Regions from separate parts of the Clostridium sp. CM036 genome, predicted to be linked through region 1. Evidence: riboswitches for the same ligand, from Rfam matches in the RefSeq annotation. Region 1 holds a riboswitch; the other holds the start of a gene.
The links. A riboswitch is a leader RNA that binds a small molecule or an ion and turns the genes downstream of it on or off. The one in region 1 is predicted to bind S-adenosylmethionine.
Positions count from the first base shown of each region.

Region 1 (10,912 bases):
GATGCTACTATCATTATAGAGGTTATAATATTTAATACTTTATTATTTCCCATATGCTTATTCTCCTTTTACTATTTATATAAGAAAAAATACCTCTTGCTATTTATTCTCTATGATTATGCTAAAATAATAACCTTAGTTAATACTAATATTCCAAGTAAAATACCTACTACTACTCTATATATTGCAAAGACTTTCATTGGCTTCTTTTTCAAATAATCCACAAATTTTTTCATAACTATCAAAGATACTATGAAGGCTACAACAAATCCTACTATTAATGAAATCCATAATGTTTTCGTCATTACAGAATAATCAAATTCAAATAAATCTTTTCCTGTTGCCCCTATCATAGCTGGAATCGCTATGAAAAATGAAAATTCTGCTGCTATTGGTGTTGATAATCCTGCAATCCATCCGCCCATAATTGTAGAAGCACTTCTTGACATTCCTGGCCACATTGCAAGCAGTTGTAATAAACCGATCTTAAATGATTGTATAGGCGTTATGCTATCTATACTTTCTACTTTATGATCCCTGTTTCTAACTCTCCTCTCGATTATTAGTAACAATAATCCACCAACTATGAATCCTACTATAACAGCCTCTGGTGTAAACAATAGTTTTATTTTATCGTATAATACTACTCCTGCAATTCCCATTGGAATAGATGCCGTAATAACATTTATCCCAAATCTGAATCCTTTCTTTCCCTCTTTTCCTTTAGTAAATATAAACTTAAAAAATTCTATTATACTTTCGCTAATCTTCTCCCAATACAAAACAACAACTGCCATTATTGCTCCAAGTTGGATTACAACTTCAAACATCTTTACAAACTCTCCCTCAAACCCAATTGCCCATCCAATCAATATCATATGTCCTGTAGACGATACTGGGATAAATTCAGTTACCCCTTCTACTATTGCTATTATAATTGCTTTTAATAAAAATATTATGTCCATAACTCACCATTCCTTCCAATCTAATTATTACTGTATATAGTTTATCATAATAATCTATAAGGTACCATCTTCAAAACTTACAGTAATATTACATCTATGCAAATTTCAGAAAATACTTTACCTGTCGTAGTAATTGTGTTATCCTTGAATTACTACGACAGACAAAGTACTACAGATGCAGTAAAAGCAAAGGAGGATATAATTTGATAAGCAGCGATGTAATTCGAGGATATAATGATACGATTATTCTTTTTATGCTTCAAGATGGCGAATCCTACGGGTATGAAATATCAAAAAACATCAGAAAATTATCAGAGGAGAAGTATGTTATGAAAGAGACCACACTCTATTCAGCATTCAACCGTCTTGAGAAGAATGGATATATCGAATCTTTCTATAAAGACGAAACCTTTGGTAAAAGACGCACATATTATAAAATCACCCCCGTAGGTTTAACCTACTATAAAGAAAAATGTGAAGAATGGAGCTTAACAAAAGAAGTTATTAATAAATTTATTAAGGAGAGGGATTAGAATGGAAACTATAAAAAATTATTTAGATAATATGTTTAAAGTCCTACCAAGAACAAATCAGACGGTCAAATTAAAAAATGATTTATTATGGAATATGGAAGAAAAATATAACGAGAATAAGAATGATGGAAAATCAGAAAATGAGGCCATTGGTATTGTAATTTCAGAATTTGGCAATATTGACGAATTAATTGATGAACTTGGCATCGAACATATGAAAAAGGGTGCGATACTTAAAACCATTACACAAGAAGAGGCCGATAACTTTATGACTACAAAAAAAGAATCTGGCTTATTGATGGGTATAGGTGTTTTTTTATGTATTGTAGCAACGGCTATATTAATATTAATTACCACTCTCATAGATGGTGGCATTATCTGTAAAGGAATTTCAAAAGATTTCAGCGATATGTTTGGCATTATTGCACTATTCTTACTGTGTGTACCTGCTGTAGCTTTATTCATTTATTCCGGTATGAAGCTAGAAAAATACAAGTATCTAAAAAGCGGTTTTGATTTACCTCTTCATGTAAAAGTAATTGTAAATCAAAAAAATAATGCTTTTGCATCAACCCATATGATATCTGTAATAACAGGTGTGTGCATATGTGTCATATCACCAGTTGCACTTTTTGTATCATCTGCTTTTGGCGACAATGCATCTAGCTACGGAGTAGTTGTTTTACTTGTGATGATTGCTATTGCCGTTTTCCTCTTTATATATTTTGGAAATATTAAGCAGAGTTTTAGTATTCTTTTACAGATTGGTGACTTTTCAAAAGAAAAAACTGAAGATAATAAACTTATTGGTGCAGTTGCTGCTATCGTATGGCCATTAGCAATCTGTATCTTCCTTGTCAGTGGATTAGTTTTTAATCTATGGCACATTAATTGGATTATATTCCCTATCGTTGGCATTTTATTTGGTATGTTCAGTGCAGCATATAGTATTATAAAAGGGCATAATTAAAATAATTTTATCTTTTAAAAAAGTATTGACAATTGTTTTTATGAGTAATATACTAAATACTAATAACTGAATACAACTTATCCAGAGTGGCAGAGGAACTGGTCCGATGAAGCCCGACAACCAGCATTCTTATTCGAATGTAGTGGTGTCAATTCCTGCAGATTGTAAAATCTGAAAGATAAGGATGTTAGCAAATTTTATGATACAATTTTATTGTTTATTAAAGTTAACTATTGCTACTTTCCTTATAGGAAAGTAGCTTTTTTTCTTTCCCAAAAATCTAAATAAATAATGTACTAAATACTAACAACTAAATATAACTTATCCAGAGCGGCAGAGGGACTGGCCCGATGATGCCCGACAACCAGCATTTTTAAAAGAAGTGCAATGGTGTCAATTCCATCAGATTGTAAAATCTGAAAGATAAGGACGATAGCAAATTTTATGATACAATTTTATTGTTTATTAAAGTTAATCATGCTGCTTTCCTTATAGGAGAGCAGCTTTTTTTTAGAAAAATAATTATAAAAGGAGAAATTAATATGAGTGAGCGAACATTAAGTTTTGAAACATTACAGGTACATGCAGGGCAGGTTCCAGACCCTACTACAGGCTCGAGAGCAGTCCCAATTTATCAAACATCATCTTTTGTTTTTAAAAATGCAGATCATGCAGCAAATTTATTTCAATTAAAAGAAGAAGGAAATATATATTCAAGAATAATGAACCCAACTACAGACGTTTTTGAAAAAAGAGTAGCCGCTCTCGAAGGCGGAGTAGCAGGACTTGCTACAGCTTCAGGAATAGCTGCAACATTCTATGCAATACTTAATGTAGCAAATTCAGGCGATGAAATAGTAGCTGCAAGCACTCTATATGGTGGTACTTATGAACTATTTAATGTTACTCTTAGAAAACTTGGAATTAACGTAACATTTGTTGATCCAGATGATCCTGAAAATTTTAGAAAAGCTATCTCGAATAAAACAAAAGCACTTTATGCTGAAACAATGGGAAACCCAAAAATAAATGTTCTAGATATAGAGGCAGTAGCGGATATTGCTCATGAAAATAAAATACCCCTTATTATTGACAATACCTTTGCAACTCCCTTCCTTTGCCGTCCAATTGAGTATGGTGCAGATGTAATTATTCATTCAGCAACAAAGTTCATTGGAGGACATGGAACTACTATTGGTGGAATTATAGTTGATGCTGGTAAATTTGATTGGGCAGCTAGCGGTAAATTCCCTGATTTTACAACTCCGGATAAAAGCTATAATGGAATAGTATATGCTAATTTAGGTGCTCCAGCATTTGCTTTAAAAGCTAGAGTTCAACTTTTAAGAAACACCGGTGCGACGCTTAGCCCTCAAAGTGCATTTTTATTTCTTCAAGGTTTGGAATCATTATCGTTAAGAGTTGAGAGACATGTAACAAACGCTAGGAAAGTTGTTGAATTTTTGAGTAAGCATCCAAATGTTTCATGGGTAAATTATCCTGAACTTGACGGGAGCAGATACAAAGATTTAGCTAAAAAATACCTACCAAAAGGAGCAGGATCAATATTCACTTTTGGAATAAAAGGTGGCCTTGAAGCTGGAAAAAAATTTATTAATAATGTAGAATTATTTTCGCTGCTTGCAAATGTTGCAGATGCAAAATCTCTAGTAATTCACCCCTCAAGTACAACTCATGCAGAGCTTAACGCAGAGGAGCAAAAATCTGCTGGAGTTACTTCAGATTTGATAAGACTTTCAATTGGCGTTGAGGGTATCGATGACATTATATACGATTTGACGCAAGCTCTAGAAAAATCAGTTCAATAAAAAGTCAATAATTCTTTGGCAGCTGGTTTCAAAATAAGGTCTTGTTCCTAACTATATTCCTCCATCACCTTAGATGACGGAGGAATAACTTTAAAGTTTAGAAAGGAAAACTATTATGAAAAAGGTAAAAATAGCGATTTTAGGTTTTGGAAATGTTGGGACGGGTGTATGGAAAATACTTCACGAAAATAGAAAAGAAATAATGAAACGTTCAAATTATGAAATAGAAGTTGCTAAAATACTTGTAAAAGATATAGATAAAAAAAGAGATATCAAAGCACCTAATGGCCTATTAACAGATAACATTGATGATATTATAAATGATGAAAGTATAAAAATTGTGGTTGAACTTATTGGTGGATGCGATAAATCTAAAGAGTATATGATACGCGCAATGAAATCTAAAAAACATATTGTAACTGCTAATAAATTAGTTATCGCGAACTGGGGCGAAGAGTTATTTAAAACAGCGGAGAAAGAAAACGTATTGTTTTATTATGAAGCAAGTGTGGCTGGTGGAATTCCAATAATACGCGAGATTAATGAGAGCCTTACAGCCAATAGGATTGAGCAGATAATTGGAATTATAAATGGAACAACTAATTACATATTAAGCAAAATGACAATGGATGGGATTAGCTTTGATGAAGCACTAAAGGAGGCGCAAGAAAAGGGTTATGCTGAAGCAGACCCAACCTCTGATGTTGATGGCTTTGACGCTGTATATAAGCTTGCAATAATGTCTTCTCTAGCATTTGGAACTAAGGTAGATCATGATTGTATTTATAGAGAAGGAATAAGAAGTATTAGTGACATAGATATAGAATATGCTAAAAAACTTGGTTATTCAATAAAACTTTTAGCAATAGCTAAAGAAGTAAATAACAAATTAGAGCTAAGAGTACATCCAACCCTAATACCTTCGAGCCACCCAATGGCAAATGTAGCCGATGCATTTAATGCTATTATGATAAAAGGAAATGCAGTTGGAGAGTTAATGCTATATGGAAAAGGCGCTGGAGCTTTTCCAACTGGAAGTGCAGTTGTAGGTGATATAATATCCATATTAAGAAATAATGTAAATCCTTATGACTTATTAGACCTAAGTGACAAGACTGATTTTAAAGAAGTGAAAAAATCAGAAGAAAATGAATCAGAATTCTATATTAGACTTAATGTTAAAGATACAGTAGAAGTTTTAGGAGATACAGCGAAAATATTTGGGAAAAACAATGTCAGCATTATGTCCGTTACTGGAGATGTAAGGCACGATGATCATGGACCACTAGGATTTATTACACATAAAAGTTCAGAAAAAAACATAAGAATTTCATTAGAAAAAATAAAAGAACTAGAAAACGTCAACAAAATAGAAAGTATAATAAGGATGGAATCATTTTATTAAACTTATTCTCCTTTTAGTATTTATATATAAAAACACCCCATCAGATGAATTTTACAACTTTTTTAGTTATAATCATTCAATGGGGTGAAGTTCACTATTTCGGTTCTATTACATTAAACCATGATTTATACTTTTTTAACAAATTCAGATTTTAATTCCATAGCTCCAAACCCATCAATTTTGCAATCAATATTATGATCTCCATCAACCAAACGTATATTTTTTACTTTTGTACCTTTTTTTATGGCTAATGGACTTCCTTTTACTTTAAGGTCTTTGATTATTGTTACAGAATCACCATCGTTTAATACATTTCCATTTGCATCTTTGATAATCCTTTTCTCTTCACTACTTTCTGTTTCTAATTCTAAAGTCCATTCATGAGCACATTCAGGGCAAACAAAAATACTTCTATCTTCGTAAGTGTATTCTGAATTACATTTTGGGCAATTTGGCAAATCAGCCATAATTTCATTTCCTCCATTCGTTATTGTTAACTCTAATATATAAGAATTATTGTCAATTTTCTTTTTACACCTTCATAAGAATAGCAATTACAAAGTTAAAATTCACAAAAAAAATATAGGGAGTTCCTTATATGCTTATATACTATCATAGTCTCCTCATATTGACAAACCTTCCTCCGCCCTCTCCTTAAAGTCCCTTTTTTCTATTAATCATTTTTTACATACAAGTTTTTTAAAAGCAAGTCTAATTTCAAAAATAACCATAGCAGTCATTTATCTTGCCAAATTAATATTTTTAATATTTTCCATTTTCCATAAATCTGAATATGCCCTAATATAAAATAATACATTACTTTCTTTATGATTTTTTAATAGTAAACCCCATTTTGATGTTATCACATTATCATCCATGCTTTTAGTAAATCCCCAGCTTTCCTCGGTGTCATGGGACATTACATAAATAACCATCTTGCTCTGGTCAGTTGCATCACCATCAGTTAACACATTGATAAAAGGTGTATACTTGTTTAATAGTTCTTTACTGGATTCAATACATTCAGCATAGTTGAACATATCTTTAAATTCACTAAATACCCTTGTCCAAAAGTAACTTCCTTCACTTTCTAATGCAAAATGCTTACCCATGTCGATTCTGAACCCACCCACTCCGCAATTCTTTAGTTCTTTTAAAAAATTTATATAAATTTTTTGTAATTCTACATCATTGTAATTGAGCATTGGTAATCCAAAAGCACCGTTAACTATTGCATTTCTATTGCCATAATCTACTGTATTTTTTGCATTAGTCCAAAATTTAGGGTTATTTCGTAGGTTTTGATCTACGGTTTGACTTGGTATTAGCTTTCCACTCTCATCACCCGCTAAATGTCGTAACACTACGTCAACGATGATTTTAATTCCTATTTTATTAGCTTTATAACATAATTCTGTTAAATCTTCCTTTGTTCCACTTCTATTACCTATTTTAAATGATAGCGGTTGATAGTATGTCCACCATTCATCTCCTTTTTTGCAAGGTTGCACGGGAGTAACCTGTATGGATGTATAGCCACACTCTTTTACTTTATCTAAAATTTTAGTTATATCTGAGATTTTCCATTGAAAACAGTGTAATATTATTTCTCTCATATTATGTCCTTTCATTAATCATTTATTTTATAATGTATTTAAACATTTATTTACTCTCCAACCATCTAACCCATTTTCAGCTTAAATCATCACCTTCGTAACTGTTCATCTTCCTCAAGCTGCAACATTAATTAAATTATTACTATTACTATCAGATAATTTTTACAGGAAATAAATTTAACATAATGTAGTTCCTATAGATAATGATGTACTTAATTACCATTAAATATACATAGAATAATTTTTCAAAAAAATATAATACACCTGATGTATAACACCAAGTGCATTTTGCAGTGAAAAGAATTTAAATACAAAATTTATAGTGGACTATAAGAAAACCCCCGACTAAAATTAATTAGTCGAGGGTTTTACTGATGGAGGCGATGCTTAACCTTTAAAACCCACCAATAATATAAAATTATTTTATTATATCCTCTTGCTCTTCTTAATCATACTTATTTAATAGAATACATCCATATTTAATATTGATTATTAAATAATCCAGCCCCTTCTATGATTTCCTGCTCCGTAAATAAACTTAAGACAGCTTCATTATAATCACTTAAATTTTGTGACTTCTTTATTTTCTTAGCATATTTTTTATTATCTGAAAACATGTAAATCATATACGCCCATAGCTCTTTCATTCTAAATATTGCATTTCTATCTTCATCAAATAATTCTATATATTTATTTAAAATTTCATCATGAAAATCTTTTAGTACTTGTTTATCTATATTAGTATTAGTATTATTTTTAATCTCATTTATTAACCTTGGATTAGCTAGTATCCCTCTTCCTAGCATTACTGCTTTTACCTCTGGAAAAGCTTTCATTAGCTTATTATGATCATCAATAGTGAAAATATCCCCATTATAACATACTGGATTGGTGCTTAAAGATAATGCATCTTTAAATACCTGTAAATTAGGTTTATTTCCATAAAAATCTTTTTGTATTCTCGGATGGATAATTAATTCTTCTAAAGGATATTTATTGTAAATTTTTATTAGCTCATAAAATTCCTCTGGACTATCTTTTCCTATTCTAGTTTTTATAGAAATCTTCATATCATCTATTTTAAATATTTCATCTAAAAACATATCAAGTTCTTCCCTTTTGGCTAGAAATCCCGAGCCTCTATTTTTTGAAACAACCGTTCCAGCAGGACATCCTAAATTTAAATTAACCTCCTTATAACCTAATTGTTGTAATTTTCTAGAAGTAATAATAAACCCTTCTGAATCGTTAGTAAGTATTTGGGGAACTATATTCATCCCTTTATTATTTTCAGGCAAAACATCTCTTAATTCTTTAGACTTAAGACTTCTACTTTTATTTGTAACAATAAAAGGTGTAAAGTATTTATCAATATTATTAAAAAATTTTTCATAAGAATTTCTATATATGTATCCCGTAATTCCTTCCATTGGTGCTAAATAATATTTCATTTAATAACCCCTTTATAACTATTCTAAAAAACATTATATCAGCATTCTTTTTTCTTATCTACTTAATATTAATTAATTATATTTTCTTTCCAGTAACCAAAGGCAAAACATAGCAAACAATTTTGCAGACATTGTCTGCAAAATCTGTTGATTATAAAGAGGTTTAAAAACTCCTATTACGTTAAATAAGTAGCTAGTAAACGCACTAAGTTTTACTAGCTACTTACTTAATATATTATTTGTCCAACTTGGCATATTTTAAATTCTTTAATGAGGAATGGTACCTTCTTTCAATGGTATCCTCGCCTGCAAATATTGTGTACGTTGGCATAATTATTTACCTATGACCTTTTCTTGTTCCTTTTGTAGAACCATATTAGATAACATAATATAAAAATCCTGCTCTTCTTTACTCTTTGCCTTCTTAAATAATTTTTTTAATTGACTAAAAGTGAAGTTCAAAAAAATATCATATATTTCATTATTTTCATTTTCCATATCTAATACCTCCAATTCAAACTATTATATACCAATATGTTAAATTAATAAACTATTGTCTTGTTATTTTGATTCTATTCATATAATTATATGTAATTTATTTTTTTAACTTAATAATTAGCTTATTTTTTACAAACACAAAAGTCTTCCTACTAAAATCAAATCTGAGGCTAGATTCTATATATAATTAAATCATAAGAAAACCCCCAACTAATTTATTAATTAATCGAAGGTTTACTGGTGGAGCCGAATCATGATAGGTTAAATCCACTATATAAATGTGCCTTCCTTAAATACAGAAGACATCTCTAATAACCAGTGAACTCTTGTGTCTCAGTAGGGGGTACCAGTACTTGTTGGCTCAATATAAGAACATGATATCGCCTTATTACCTAATTGAGCTCTAGATACTGTATCTCCCAGATATTTCTTCTCCTCACTAGCTGTAACTTCAACAACACTCGCACTATTTCTATCTACATCAAAATACTTTAGCATGTTTTCTTTCTGTTGATTCGTCAAATCATACCCTATAGTAACACTCTTATATAAATCAGCATATACATTTTTTATAGGTGTTGCAAGCAAACTTGCTGTTAAAATTACAACTAAGGCTAGAACCCCCACCTAATTTTTCATCTAAATGGGCTTGATAATGGATATTTTCTTAACATAAATTATAGACCCATAATGTCACCTCATATTTTTATACTATTTAAGTATCAAAGTAATCCTTTAATTTTCTTGGTCCTGCAAGTACTTCCCTGTCTACGAATAAAGTTCCGTCCTTCTTTGTGTTAACATACCACTTTACAAGTTTGATATTACCAAAATCAATTTCCATTGCTGTTATGCATCGAGGATGAACACAGCTTCCATCATTGAAATATGGAGGATCACCTACTTCAGGAAACATAGGCCTATGTGTATGTCCTGCGACCATCATCTGTTTTTCTTTTATTACCCATTCAATAAGCTTTTTTTCTACTACTTGTTTCTTATGATAATTCTGTGCTGTTCTAGTTGGATCATTTACTCCAAAGAAGTTAAGAGGTCTCCATAAATACCTTACTAAAAATCTGGTCAATCTCCACATTTTATCATTTGGACAGTCCACTTGATGCCCGTGTATTAGAAAGATTTTGTCATTAGTAACTTTATGCCTCAATACTATCCCCTCATGGAGCCTAATATTATCGAATAAAGGAATATACCTTTTCTTGAGTTCATCAAAATATTTATATAAATTATTTTTTACAAATTTATCGTTTCTTTTTACTATATCATGGTTTCCAAAAATAAAATTAAGCCTATCTTCATTATAAAATTTAGATAGCAACCAGAAAACATCGCTATGTACCCTCTTAATGTCAGAAAGTCTTTTATTCTCCCAAAGTTCATCTCCATCACCAATCTCTATATAAGTATAGTGTTCGTCATAGTAATGAGTTAAGGCCGCAAAATAAATATTTTGATTCTTTGAAAAATCATCTGACCAGTTTCCATCTCCTCTATGGCAATCACTCATTAAAACAATCTTGGAGGAATCGTCAAAAATAATTTCCTCCGATGACTCAAAAACTTTAGATAGATGTTTTAATGTATTCATTTTATCCCCCTCTAAACCAGCAGATTCTTTCTATAT
Region 1 covers NZ_CM143652.1:2,262,003-2,272,914, forward strand. The annotation lists gene ACWJKE_RS10680 (hypothetical protein) at 1-53, opposite strand, end outside; gene ACWJKE_RS10685 (undecaprenyl-diphosphate phosphatase) at 117-965, opposite strand; gene ACWJKE_RS10690 (PadR family transcriptional regulator) at 1,169-1,498, shown strand; gene ACWJKE_RS10695 (permease prefix domain 1-containing protein) at 1,500-2,468, shown strand; SAM riboswitch class I at 2,543-2,653, shown strand; SAM riboswitch class I at 2,787-2,898, shown strand; gene ACWJKE_RS10700 (O-acetylhomoserine aminocarboxypropyltransferase/cysteine synthase family protein) at 3,011-4,297, shown strand; gene ACWJKE_RS10705 (homoserine dehydrogenase) at 4,413-5,702, shown strand; gene ACWJKE_RS10710 (zinc ribbon domain-containing protein YjdM) at 5,828-6,169, opposite strand; gene ACWJKE_RS10715 (alpha-amylase family glycosyl hydrolase) at 6,443-7,318, opposite strand; gene ACWJKE_RS10720 (tRNA dihydrouridine synthase) at 7,798-8,769, opposite strand; gene ACWJKE_RS10725 (hypothetical protein) at 9,103-9,267, opposite strand; gene ACWJKE_RS10730 (DUF1002 domain-containing protein) at 9,601-9,894, opposite strand; gene ACWJKE_RS10735 (metallophosphoesterase) at 9,983-10,876, opposite strand.

Region 2 (10,912 bases), 820 kb from region 1:
GAAACATTTGACTGCGTCATATTTAGACACTCTTCGATTTCGCATACACACATTTCACCTTGAATAATAAGTGCCATTATACGAAGTCTGTTTTCTTCCGCTAATGCTTTAAATATATCAACCACTCTTTTCCCTCCTACTATTTCTTGTATCTTTATATGTTCCTATAATCATATAGTATGTCTCTAAAACCCCATTTGTTACAATGGGATCTAACCGAATATTATTTTGTTACTAATTCTTACATGAACATCTACTCATATACTATACCAAATAGAATTTATTGTCAATAGCTTCTATGTGATTATTTAATATTTTTCATTATATAGAAGCGGGAGGCTTTCCTAACATTCCCACAGTTGTCAATTATTTAACAATATAGTATAATCTAATATTGTCAGCATCGCTAAGCAAACCCAAAGCAAAAGGAAGGGGTTTTTAAATGAAAGTTTGTAAAATATGTATATTTATCTTAGCTTTATTTTTTATTATAATAGAATGTTCTATTAAGCCAAAAGAAGCACTAAAAATGACGGCACAGGTAGCTGTGCATACAACGGATCCCATTAATTGTAAGGTAAAAAAATTAGACTCATCAAATGCTATTTACGATAAGCCATTATCTAACCATATTCCTATTACAACTAAAAAAAACAAATATGAACTACTATTTGATTTACCAGATACAGGTGTTATGCAAGGGCTTACATTCCATAATGGATATTTTTATTGTAGTTTTGATTTAAAAAATGGAAGTGGGAAAATAGTTAAATATAATCTAACAGGAAATAAAATCTCTGAAACAGACCCTATGGCTATGGGTCATTCTGCCGAAATTGCATATAGAGCTAGTACAGGAAAAATTTATGTTGCAAATGGAGGCGGCATTAATCCAACTCATGTTTATGTAGTTGATTATGATTCAAGTACAATACAAGCTGATTTAAATTATTCAAGTTTAGGAACATCGGCATTACTTGCAATAGATAATGTCCATGATTATTTAATATTGCATACCGTTTTAAATGGTGGTGATAATGGAACCCCTATGTTTACTATTATAAATTTAGCTGATATGAGTACAGTGACTACCTTTCGTATTCCTAATCAAGGCGTTCCACAAGGTTTAGATGTTGATGGGATGTATATTTATTTATATACAGATAATAAAGTTACAGTATTTAACTATGAGGGTAAAATAATTACCTCTTATCCTATAAATAAAGCAGGAGAAAGTGAAGGCTTAACAATGGCAACAGATCACGGAACTTCATATCTAACTATGGGATATAATCACCCAAATAGAATTTATATTCTAAGAAGCAACGAAAATAAAAAACTTCATAATTCGCAAATACTTAATAAATCAACGCGAAAAATCTAAAGGAACATATCTTTAATTTATATCAATTTCCCTATTAAAATAGGGGTACTTAGACAACTAAGGGGGTATTACTATGTCAAATGGAAATGATACTTTAGATACAGAAATAATTGTAAACGAAATATTAGAGCAAGGAGAGATTTTTAACGATATTGAAGAAGATCTATTGCATGACTTAATAGGAAATAAGATATCCAAAGATACTACGATTACTCATAAACAAACTCTTACTTTTGGAAACAATATGGCTGATAAAATAGCCGCATCAGTAGGCAGCTGGGGTTTTATAATTGCAGCATTAGCAATTATAGGAATATGGATAGTATTAAATATCATCTTAAAGAATTCATTTGATCCCTTTCCATTTATACTTCTTAATCTAGTACTATCGTGTACTGCCGCTATACAAGCACCTGTAATAATGATGAGTCAGAATAGACAGGAAGATAAAGATAGAATAAAATCAAAAAATGATTATAAAATAAATCTGAAATCAGAGTTGATCGTTCAAGATTTGCATAAGAAAATAGATTTATTAATTGAAGATCAAAAAATGTTAGTTAAGAATCAATCTATAATGCTTGAATATATTGAAAGTTTACAAAAAACAAAATAACTGAGTAAAAACCCAAAATTTCTTGAAAGCGATACTCGCATTGTTGATACAAGTTTAGTTCAGTGTTTACTTTAAATCTATTGAATTCATATTTTGAGTTATATTTTAATTTTTAAAATCTTCATCAGATCTATTTTTTATAATTTTTTCAAGTTTGTCTGCACGTTCATTGTAATTACTACCAATTGTGTTTTTAACATAATAAGCAAACCGTTTTTTCATGCCTTTCTCATAGCCAATTCCATCCTCTGGATATTTATGATTGGTAATTTCAATTCCATTCTTACCATTCTTGATATATAGAACTACGGGAATTGCTATTCCACTTTCTAGGATTAGCTTATCTCCCTCTTTAAAATAACCTTCCTTTAATAACCAAATATATATTTTATCTTTATCTTTCCCCAGAACCGTAAATGCACTGTACATTTTCCCTTCTCTTGCTACATTAATATATGTCGTTAAATAATTTACACTGAATATTTATACATTACAACTACCAAGTCAAAGCGTGATATAGAACAACCCCCAAATTAATTAAATCAAAATGGGGGTTGTTTTTATTTTTTATATTAAGAATCCACGAAGGTTGCTACGGCATTTTTAATACTGCATCATTTGAAATGCTATTAATATTTTTCAGAGAATATTTCAAAATATGCTTGAGGATGTACACAAGCTGGGCATATTTTCGGAGCACTTTTTCCCTCAAAAATATAACCACAGTTTCTACATTTCCAAATAACTGATTCTTCTTTATTAAATACTGTATTATTTTCTATATTACTTAATAGTTCTCTATATCTTTCTTCATGATGCTTTTCAACATCAGAAATTTTTCTAAAAACAAACGCGATATCATCAAAGCCTTCCTCCTGCGCAACTTTCGCAAATGCTGGGTAAAGATCTGACCACTCTTCATTTTCTCCATTTGCTGCTGACAATAAATTTGCTTTAGTATCTCCAAGACCTACAGGATATGTGGCATTAATTTCTACCACTTCTCCATTTAAACTTTCATTTAAAAACTTAAAAAATCTTTTAGCGTGTTCTTTTTCATTATCTGCTGTTTCTATGAATATATTAGCTATTTGTACATACCCCTCTTTTTTCGCTATAGATGAATAATAAGTATATCTATTCCTAGCTTGTGATTCACCTGCGAATGATTTCATAAGATTTTCAGCTGTTTTTGTACCCTTTAATGTTTTCATAAAATGCCTCCTTGTTTTTCTACTTAAAGAAAATAATTACCTCTATTAGAGTATACCCTAAATAGTATACTTTGCTTCTTTTAATCCATACTATTTTAAGAAAGTTTACTAAATTACCTATTAATTAAGTTTATTCTAAGTATGTACCTTATTTCCAAACATCAGTATCAACACCAATAGATTTTGATTTGAATTTAGTTCCATCGGTTTTTTTATAATTTTTCAATATTTTTAATGCATAGTTAGACCCAATTAATATAATTGGAACATTTACATAAACTAAAACAATATTTACAAAATCACCTATGTACCATAAATTTGTAAGTTCTAAACCAGCAAGAACTGTTAATGCGCCAAATGGAACAAAGAATAATGCACCAACCAAACGTATTCCCATAATAAATTTCTTATTTCTAGATATTAAATTTGCGGAGACTTCTGCAAACAATATTAAACCGAGCAATGTTGTAAATGCAAACATTCCATAGCATAGCGAAACAATAATTGTAACTGTTCCATCTAATGCAGTACCAGGAACTAAGTATTTGATTGAGGATAGGTAAACTGTAAGTTTCGACGCTTCTATACTTTCCCATGAAACTCCAGCAGTGCCTGTCCAAACATGTGCCATAACAATAACAAATCCAGTCATACTACATATTACCATTGTGTCAAGAAAAACTCCTAGACATTGTACAAAACCTTGTTCTGCAGGATGTTTATTCTCCGCTGTAGCAGCCGCCATTGTAATTGTTCCTTGCCCAGCTTCATTGGACATTAACCCACGCTTAATTCCTTGAGCTAAAGCTACACCAAATGCCCCACCAAATAATGCATTGGGCTTAAATGCTCCACCAATCACTTCTTTAAAGAAATACGGAACTTTATCTAAATTAACTAATATTATTAAAATAACTATAAGTGTATAAATAACTGCCATAATAGGTACTAGTATATCTGTAACTGCAGTAACTCTTTTTATTCCTCCAATTACAGTCAAAAGAACAGTAATTATTAAGACTATTGCTATACCATAATAAACTGTAGATTGACGTCCAAAGGTTTTTCCAGCTATAGTATCAGCTATTGAACCGAAACTTGTAAATAAATGAAAAGCTTGAGATGGGATAACAAACAGTGCATATATTATAAAAAGTGAAGACAGTACAATACCTACCCACCGTTTATTGCCCAAAATCTTTTGACCATAAAATGGAAGTCCACCTACGAACTCCTTGCCATTTTTCTCTTTAAAAAGCTGTGCAAGTACAGATTCTACAAAAGCCGTGGACATACCAAAGAAAGCTGAAACCCACATCCAAAATAGTGCCCCTGGTCCGCCAACAGATATTGCACCTGTAACCCCCATAATATTACCTGGACCTACACGCATAGCAGAACTTAGTAAAAATGATGCTAATGAACTAACCCCAGTATCTGTTTCCTTTTTTGTAGCAAGAATCTTAATTCCTTTTTTAAATGCCATAACTTGAATAAATCCAGTTTTAAATGTAAGATAAATTCCTGTTCCTAAAAGTAAAATAACTGCAAAGGCAAAATTACCTAAAACCGGGATGTTTTGATACCACTTAAAATTAGTTGGAAATTCCCATAGAAAATCCGCAATAGGAACTATAAAATCAAAAAAATTATTTATTGCTTGAAATAATACACTCATTTTTAAACCTCCATATTATAATGTTATCCTTATTTGCATTTTAGAATTAATTACTCCAAAAATTATTTGCATACGGTAATTATACACTAATAAGGTATAAAATGAATTTTTAAAAAAATAAAAGTATAAAAATGTCGTTAAACTTTATGCTTTACTATAAAAAAATCATCTTACTTTCGACTATTACGCCCAAAGCAAAATGATTAATGGTTTTATATTTTTTTTAGAAAGCAGGAATTATATCTCCTTTATATTTATCTTCAATAATTTTTTTAACTTCTAGAGAATTTAATGCCTTTGAAAGTGCTTCTATATGAGGTTTAGTTTTATCTTCTTTTCTAACTGCAAGCACATTTGCATAAGGCGAATCTTTTGATTCAATTGCTAGTGCGTCTTTTGTCGGATTTAAATTGGCTTCTATTGCAAAATTTGAGTTTATAACTGCTGCATCCACATCTTTTAAAATCCTTGGAAGCTGAGGAGCGTCTAATTCAGTTATTTTAAAATTCTTTTTATTTTCAGTAATATCAAGTTTAGAAATAAGATCTCCACTTTTTAGTTTTAATAGCCCTTCCTTCTCAAGCACTCTAAGTGCTCTTGCTCCATTTGTAGGATCACTTGGAATGGCTATTTTAGCTCCATCTTTTAAATCACTTAGCTTTTTATATTTATTAGAGTACACACCCATAGGTTCAAGATGAACCTTTACAGTATAGTCTAGGTCCACTCCCTTTTCCTTACTAAAGGATTGCAAATAAGGAATATGTTGAAAGAAATTAGCATCTAATTGTCCCTCGGCTAGTGCAGTGTTTGGTGTTACATAGTCAGTAAATTCTACTATTTCGAGAGTATATCCCTCTTTTGCGAGAATCGGCTTTATAGCCTCTAATATTTCTTTATGAGGCACTGGTGACGCACCTACTTTAATGATTTTTTTCTCAGTTACATCCGCCTCTTTTTTTGCTCCACATCCACTCAGTGTAAAAATCACAACTATTGTTAATAATATGCTTAATATTTTTTTCATTTTTAATTTCCTCCTCTTATTTTTCTTTTAATATTTTTATAATTCAAAACTTATTTAATCATTTTTCTGTACAATATATTTCCTAAGGCTTGAATTACTTGCACAACTGCAATTAATATAATTACAGTGTATATCATGATATCTGACTTAAATCTATAGTAACCATATTTTACGGCTACATCTCCAAGTCCCCCTCCACCAATTGTCCCAGCCATAGCTGAGTAACCTATAATGTTTATTATTGTTAACGTAACTCCAAGAACTATAGACGGCATTGCCTCTTTTAACATAACCTTAAATATAATTTGATAGGTTTTTGCACCAAATGACTTAGCTGCTTCAACAATTCCATAATCCACTTCTAAAAGTGCAGATTCTATTATTCTTGCAGCAAAAGGTGCTGCACCAAGCGTTAGAGGAACTATAGCTGCATTAGTACCTATTGTTGTTCCAACTATAAGCTTAGTTAAAGGGAATATAGATATCATTAGTATAATAAACGGAAAAGACCTAAGTACATTTATTACTAAATTTAAGATTTTATAGATTAAAGTGTTTGGCCTTAGGCCAATAGGTCCAGTTATAATTAATCCTACTGCTGAAATAAACCCTAAAATAACTGTAAAAATCGTGGATAATGTTACCATATATATAGTTTCTTTTAGTGCAGGTAATAAAATATCTTTAAATAGCATTTATACTCTCTCCCTTGTGCTTCTCAAGCTGCACAGAATAATTAATGAGCTCCCACTCTATAGATTTTTCATCTAAATAATTTAATATCTTCTTCTTATTCTCTTTACTTGCATTTATTATGAGACTTCCCATTACGTTATCCCTAAATTTTTCAAGCCTGCCCCATACTATTGAAAAATCAATATTTAACTCCCTGGCAATTGATGTTATAAGGCAACTCTGGGTAATTTCCTTTGTAAAAAATATTTTAATGTTATATCCCGTGCTAGGCAGTAATTCTTCCTCTCCCATAAGTGTTTGCATTTCCTTTGTTGGCCTAATAAATAGTTCATCGGTAATGCCATGGCTTTTAATTTCCCCTCCTTCTAAAAGAATAAATTTATTACAAATTTCTTTTACCACTTCCATCTGATGGGTAACTACAATAATTGTTATATTAAATTTGTTATTGATAGCCCTTAAAAGCTCTAATATAGATTTTGTAGTTTTAGGATCTAGTGCAGAGGTAGCTTCATCACAAAGTAATATTTTCGGATTAAGTGAAAGCGCTCTTGCAATTCCAACTCTTTGCTTCTGCCCTCCGCTAAGTTGTTTTACATTGGTGTTTGCTTTATCCTTAAGTCCTACTAACTCTATTAAGCTATCTACTCTTTTTTTAATAAAATTTTTATCGTTTCCCCATATTTCTAGTGGAAATGCTATGTTTTCAAAAACATTTTTACTGTTAATAAGATTAAAACTTTGAAATATTATGCCTACATTTTTCCTAAACTCGCGAAGTTCTTTCAAACTTAGCTGTTTCACCCCTTTTTCCATTATATTAATGGTACCTGTATCATAGGTTTCAAGCCCATTAAAGCATCTAAGTAAAGTGGATTTACCAGCTCCACTGTGACCAATAACACCATAAATATCACCCTCCTCCACTGTAAATGAAACATCATTTAACACTTTAACCCCTGAAAAACTTTTACTTACACCTCGAACTTTAATCATGATATCCCTTCTCCTTTTCATTTCTTATAATTCATCTTTACCTTTTGATCCTTTCTTTAAACATCACTCTAAAAAAATAGAGCCCAAGAATAAACTTGGGCACTACTTCCAAACTTATTCTTATCTTGCAGCAATGCTGCAGGAATTAACACCATGTATCATAATATGATACTGGTTGTCGGGGTTCATAGGGCCAGTCCCTCCACCTCTCTTGATAAGACACTATTAAATTTTATTTACATCTATTCAAAAAAACAAAAACCTCTTTCATCATTATATAATGATGAAAGAGGTATAAAATTACAAAGACACCTCTCTCATCTTCCGCTAATTTACAATGAAATTAACGCAGGATTTAGCACCTATTCAGACAATAACGTCTGATGGTTGCCGAGATGTCATCGGGCCAGTCCCTCTATCTCTCTTGATGAGAATTAACTTATTTATTAAATCAGATTTATAATATCACTATATGAATGCTATGTAAAGAAGTTTTTATATACACCTTCTCCAAACATCATACAACTGTCTAATGATGTTTCATCATAATATATATTTTGTTCATACTTTATATATAACATAAATATTCATGTTACATTATTTATGTTATAATATATTGTAATAATTATATTGTTCTAGGAGGATACATTGTATGGCTAATGTTTGAAATGCCAATAAGAAATAATTAACATCAATAGAAATCACATCATATAACTTAGTGTTATTGACAAAATTGTAAAATAATTGTATTATACACACATAAACTAAGCACTTTTTTAATAGTATAAGAGAGACCCATAAGGTCTCTTTTATGTGACCTAGTATTAGAATTCAGTAATAACAATTGAATATAGGACTAAAAACAGGAAATACTTATGGCGACCAAGTAAGCCCCCCCTTTACAGTATGTATGAAGCGTGGTCATTCAGGGCTAACCCTGGACATTTTTTGTATAATAAAAAAAGGAGGAGATATTAATGGATGATAATAAAAATGTAGAACCCATAAAAACAGCACCGGTTAAAAAGAAACTTTGGAAAAAAATCGTTAAAGGTTTATTGATATTTTCTGCAATAATTTTCGTATCGGCTACGATAACTTTAGGATATGGTTATATTAAATATGGGCCTAAAATAGAGGCAACTATAAAAGATGCTAACAATATAGCACAAACCATAAACGAAACCTCCTTTAATACCCGAAAACCGACACAATTTTTTGATACTAATGGTAAACTATTAAAAGAATTTAAGACCAATACATATTATTACACAAAAGAAGCAGACTTAAATCCCTATGTAGGTAAAGCTGTCACTTCAATAGAAGACCAAAGATTTTATAAACATGGTGGTATAGATTATAAAGGTATAAGGAGAGCTGTCTGGGTATATATAAAATCCAAGGGAGCTATCGTACAAGGTGGTTCAACAATAACGCAACAACTTGCAAGAAATGTATTCCTTACATTTGACGTAACCTTGTCGAGAAAATTGGAAGAGTCTGTTATAGCAAATAAATTAGAAGAAAGATATTCAAAAGATCAAATATTAGAGTTTTATGTAAATAATATAAACTTCGGCAATGGATGCTATAGTATTGAAAGTGCTTCACAATTTTACTTTCAAAAGAATAATAAGGATTTAGATTTATCTCAAATAGCTATGCTTGTTTCAATACCTAATAATCCATCTGTTTATAACCCCGTGACTCAGCTGGACAATGTTATAAAGAGGAGAGACTTAGTCTTAGATAAAATGCTAAGCTTAGAACAAATTTCACAAAATGATTTTGATACAGCAAAAGCAGAAGTTATTAAATTAAATATTAAACCTCGTACAGCACCTGAACCTATGAGCTATGATATTCAATATGCTGTTCACAATGCAACCTTAAAGTTAATGGAGCAAAATGGTTTCGTTTCTAAATATTCTTTTAGTAATGATAATGATAGAAACACTTATTTCACTAAGTATAATGATGAATATGAGTCTAAAGAAAAACAACTTCTTAGTGGAGGATATAGAATAGATACATCTATTGATACTGCAAAACAAGAAAAATTACAAAGTGTAGTAGATAGTCATTTGGCTCAATATACAAGCACCAATAACAAAACAGATTTATATGAAAAGCAAGGTGCAAGCGTTACTATAGATAATAATACTGGAGAAGTAGTAGCTATAGTTGGAGGTAGAAGCCAAGATGGTAACACCTTTAACAGAGCCTTCTTAGGTGTAAGGCAGCCAGGTTCCGCTATAAAGCCATTAATCGCATATACCCCTGCATTTGAAAAAGGCTACATTCCCGCTAGTGAATATGAAGACAAAGCCTTTGATAATGGTCCCGCTAATGTTGATTTTAAATACAGAGGTTCTGTATCTTTAAGATATGCAGTTGAGATATCTATAAACACTATCCCGGTTAGATTAGTGGGAGAAATGGGCGTAAAGAATTCGTTGAAATATTTACAAAACATGGAGTTTAAATATACAACTCCTCAAGATATTTACCCTATAATTGCTATAGGTGGTTTTACAAAGGGTGTTACGCCAGTTGAAATGGCTTCAGGTTATTCAACCCTTGCAAGAAACGGCGAATTTATAAGTCCGACTAATGTACGTAAAATAACAAATACAATAGTTAATGAAGTATTATTTGAAAATAAACATAAGCAAACTACAGTGTATGATAGTGGTGCCTCTTATCTTATGACAGATACTTTAAAGGGTGTACTAACAAAAACAGAAAGTCATGCAAATTTAGCCCTTAGTAACTATCCCTTTACTGCAGGTAAAACAGGAACTACAGATCAATCAAAAGATGCTTGGTTTGTAGGATATACACCTTATTATACAACCTCTGTATGGGTAGGAGATGATATTCCAGCGCCACAAAACATGTATGGAGCTCAAGAACCAGGTCAGATATGGAAAGAATATATGGAGTACCTACACCAAGGTCTAGAACAAAAAGACTTTACTCGTCCTAATACAGTAGTTGATAGAAATGGTGTATTAATGAATACTCTATATATCAAATTAAATGAAAATGGTAAAATAAAAGCAGAAAAGAAAGTCATAGAAAAACCAAGTGATGATGATGTAAAAAAAGCAAGTGATGATGCTGCAAAAAAAGCAAGCGATGATGCTGCAAAAAAGACAAGCGATGATGCTGCGAAAAAAGCAAGCGATGATGCTGCAAACAAAGCAGCTGCGGATAAAGCAGCAGCAGACAAAGTAGCTGCTGACGCAGCAGCTGCAAATGAAGCCGCAGCAAAAGCAGCTGCAGACAAAGCAGCTGC
Region 2 covers NZ_CM143652.1:3,084,327-3,095,238, reverse strand. The annotation lists gene ACWJKE_RS14695 (ArsR/SmtB family transcription factor) at 1-125, opposite strand, end outside; gene ACWJKE_RS14690 (YncE family protein) at 443-1,384, shown strand; gene ACWJKE_RS14685 (DUF1003 domain-containing protein) at 1,458-2,000, shown strand; gene ACWJKE_RS14680 (hypothetical protein) at 2,106-2,429, opposite strand; gene rbr (rubrerythrin) at 2,630-3,214, opposite strand; gene ACWJKE_RS14670 (alanine/glycine:cation symporter family protein) at 3,363-4,892, opposite strand; gene ACWJKE_RS14665 (MetQ/NlpA family ABC transporter substrate-binding protein) at 5,116-5,919, opposite strand; gene ACWJKE_RS14660 (methionine ABC transporter permease) at 5,970-6,614, opposite strand; gene ACWJKE_RS14655 (methionine ABC transporter ATP-binding protein) at 6,604-7,611, opposite strand; SAM riboswitch class I at 7,729-7,832, opposite strand; SAM riboswitch class I at 7,926-8,045, opposite strand; gene ACWJKE_RS14650 (transglycosylase domain-containing protein) at 8,589-10,912, shown strand, end outside.
Region 2: it holds a riboswitch for S-adenosylmethionine, as region 1 does, so the genes downstream of both, ACWJKE_RS14655 (methionine ABC transporter ATP-binding protein) here and ACWJKE_RS10700 (O-acetylhomoserine aminocarboxypropyltransferase/cysteine synthase family protein) in region 1, are expected to answer to the same signal.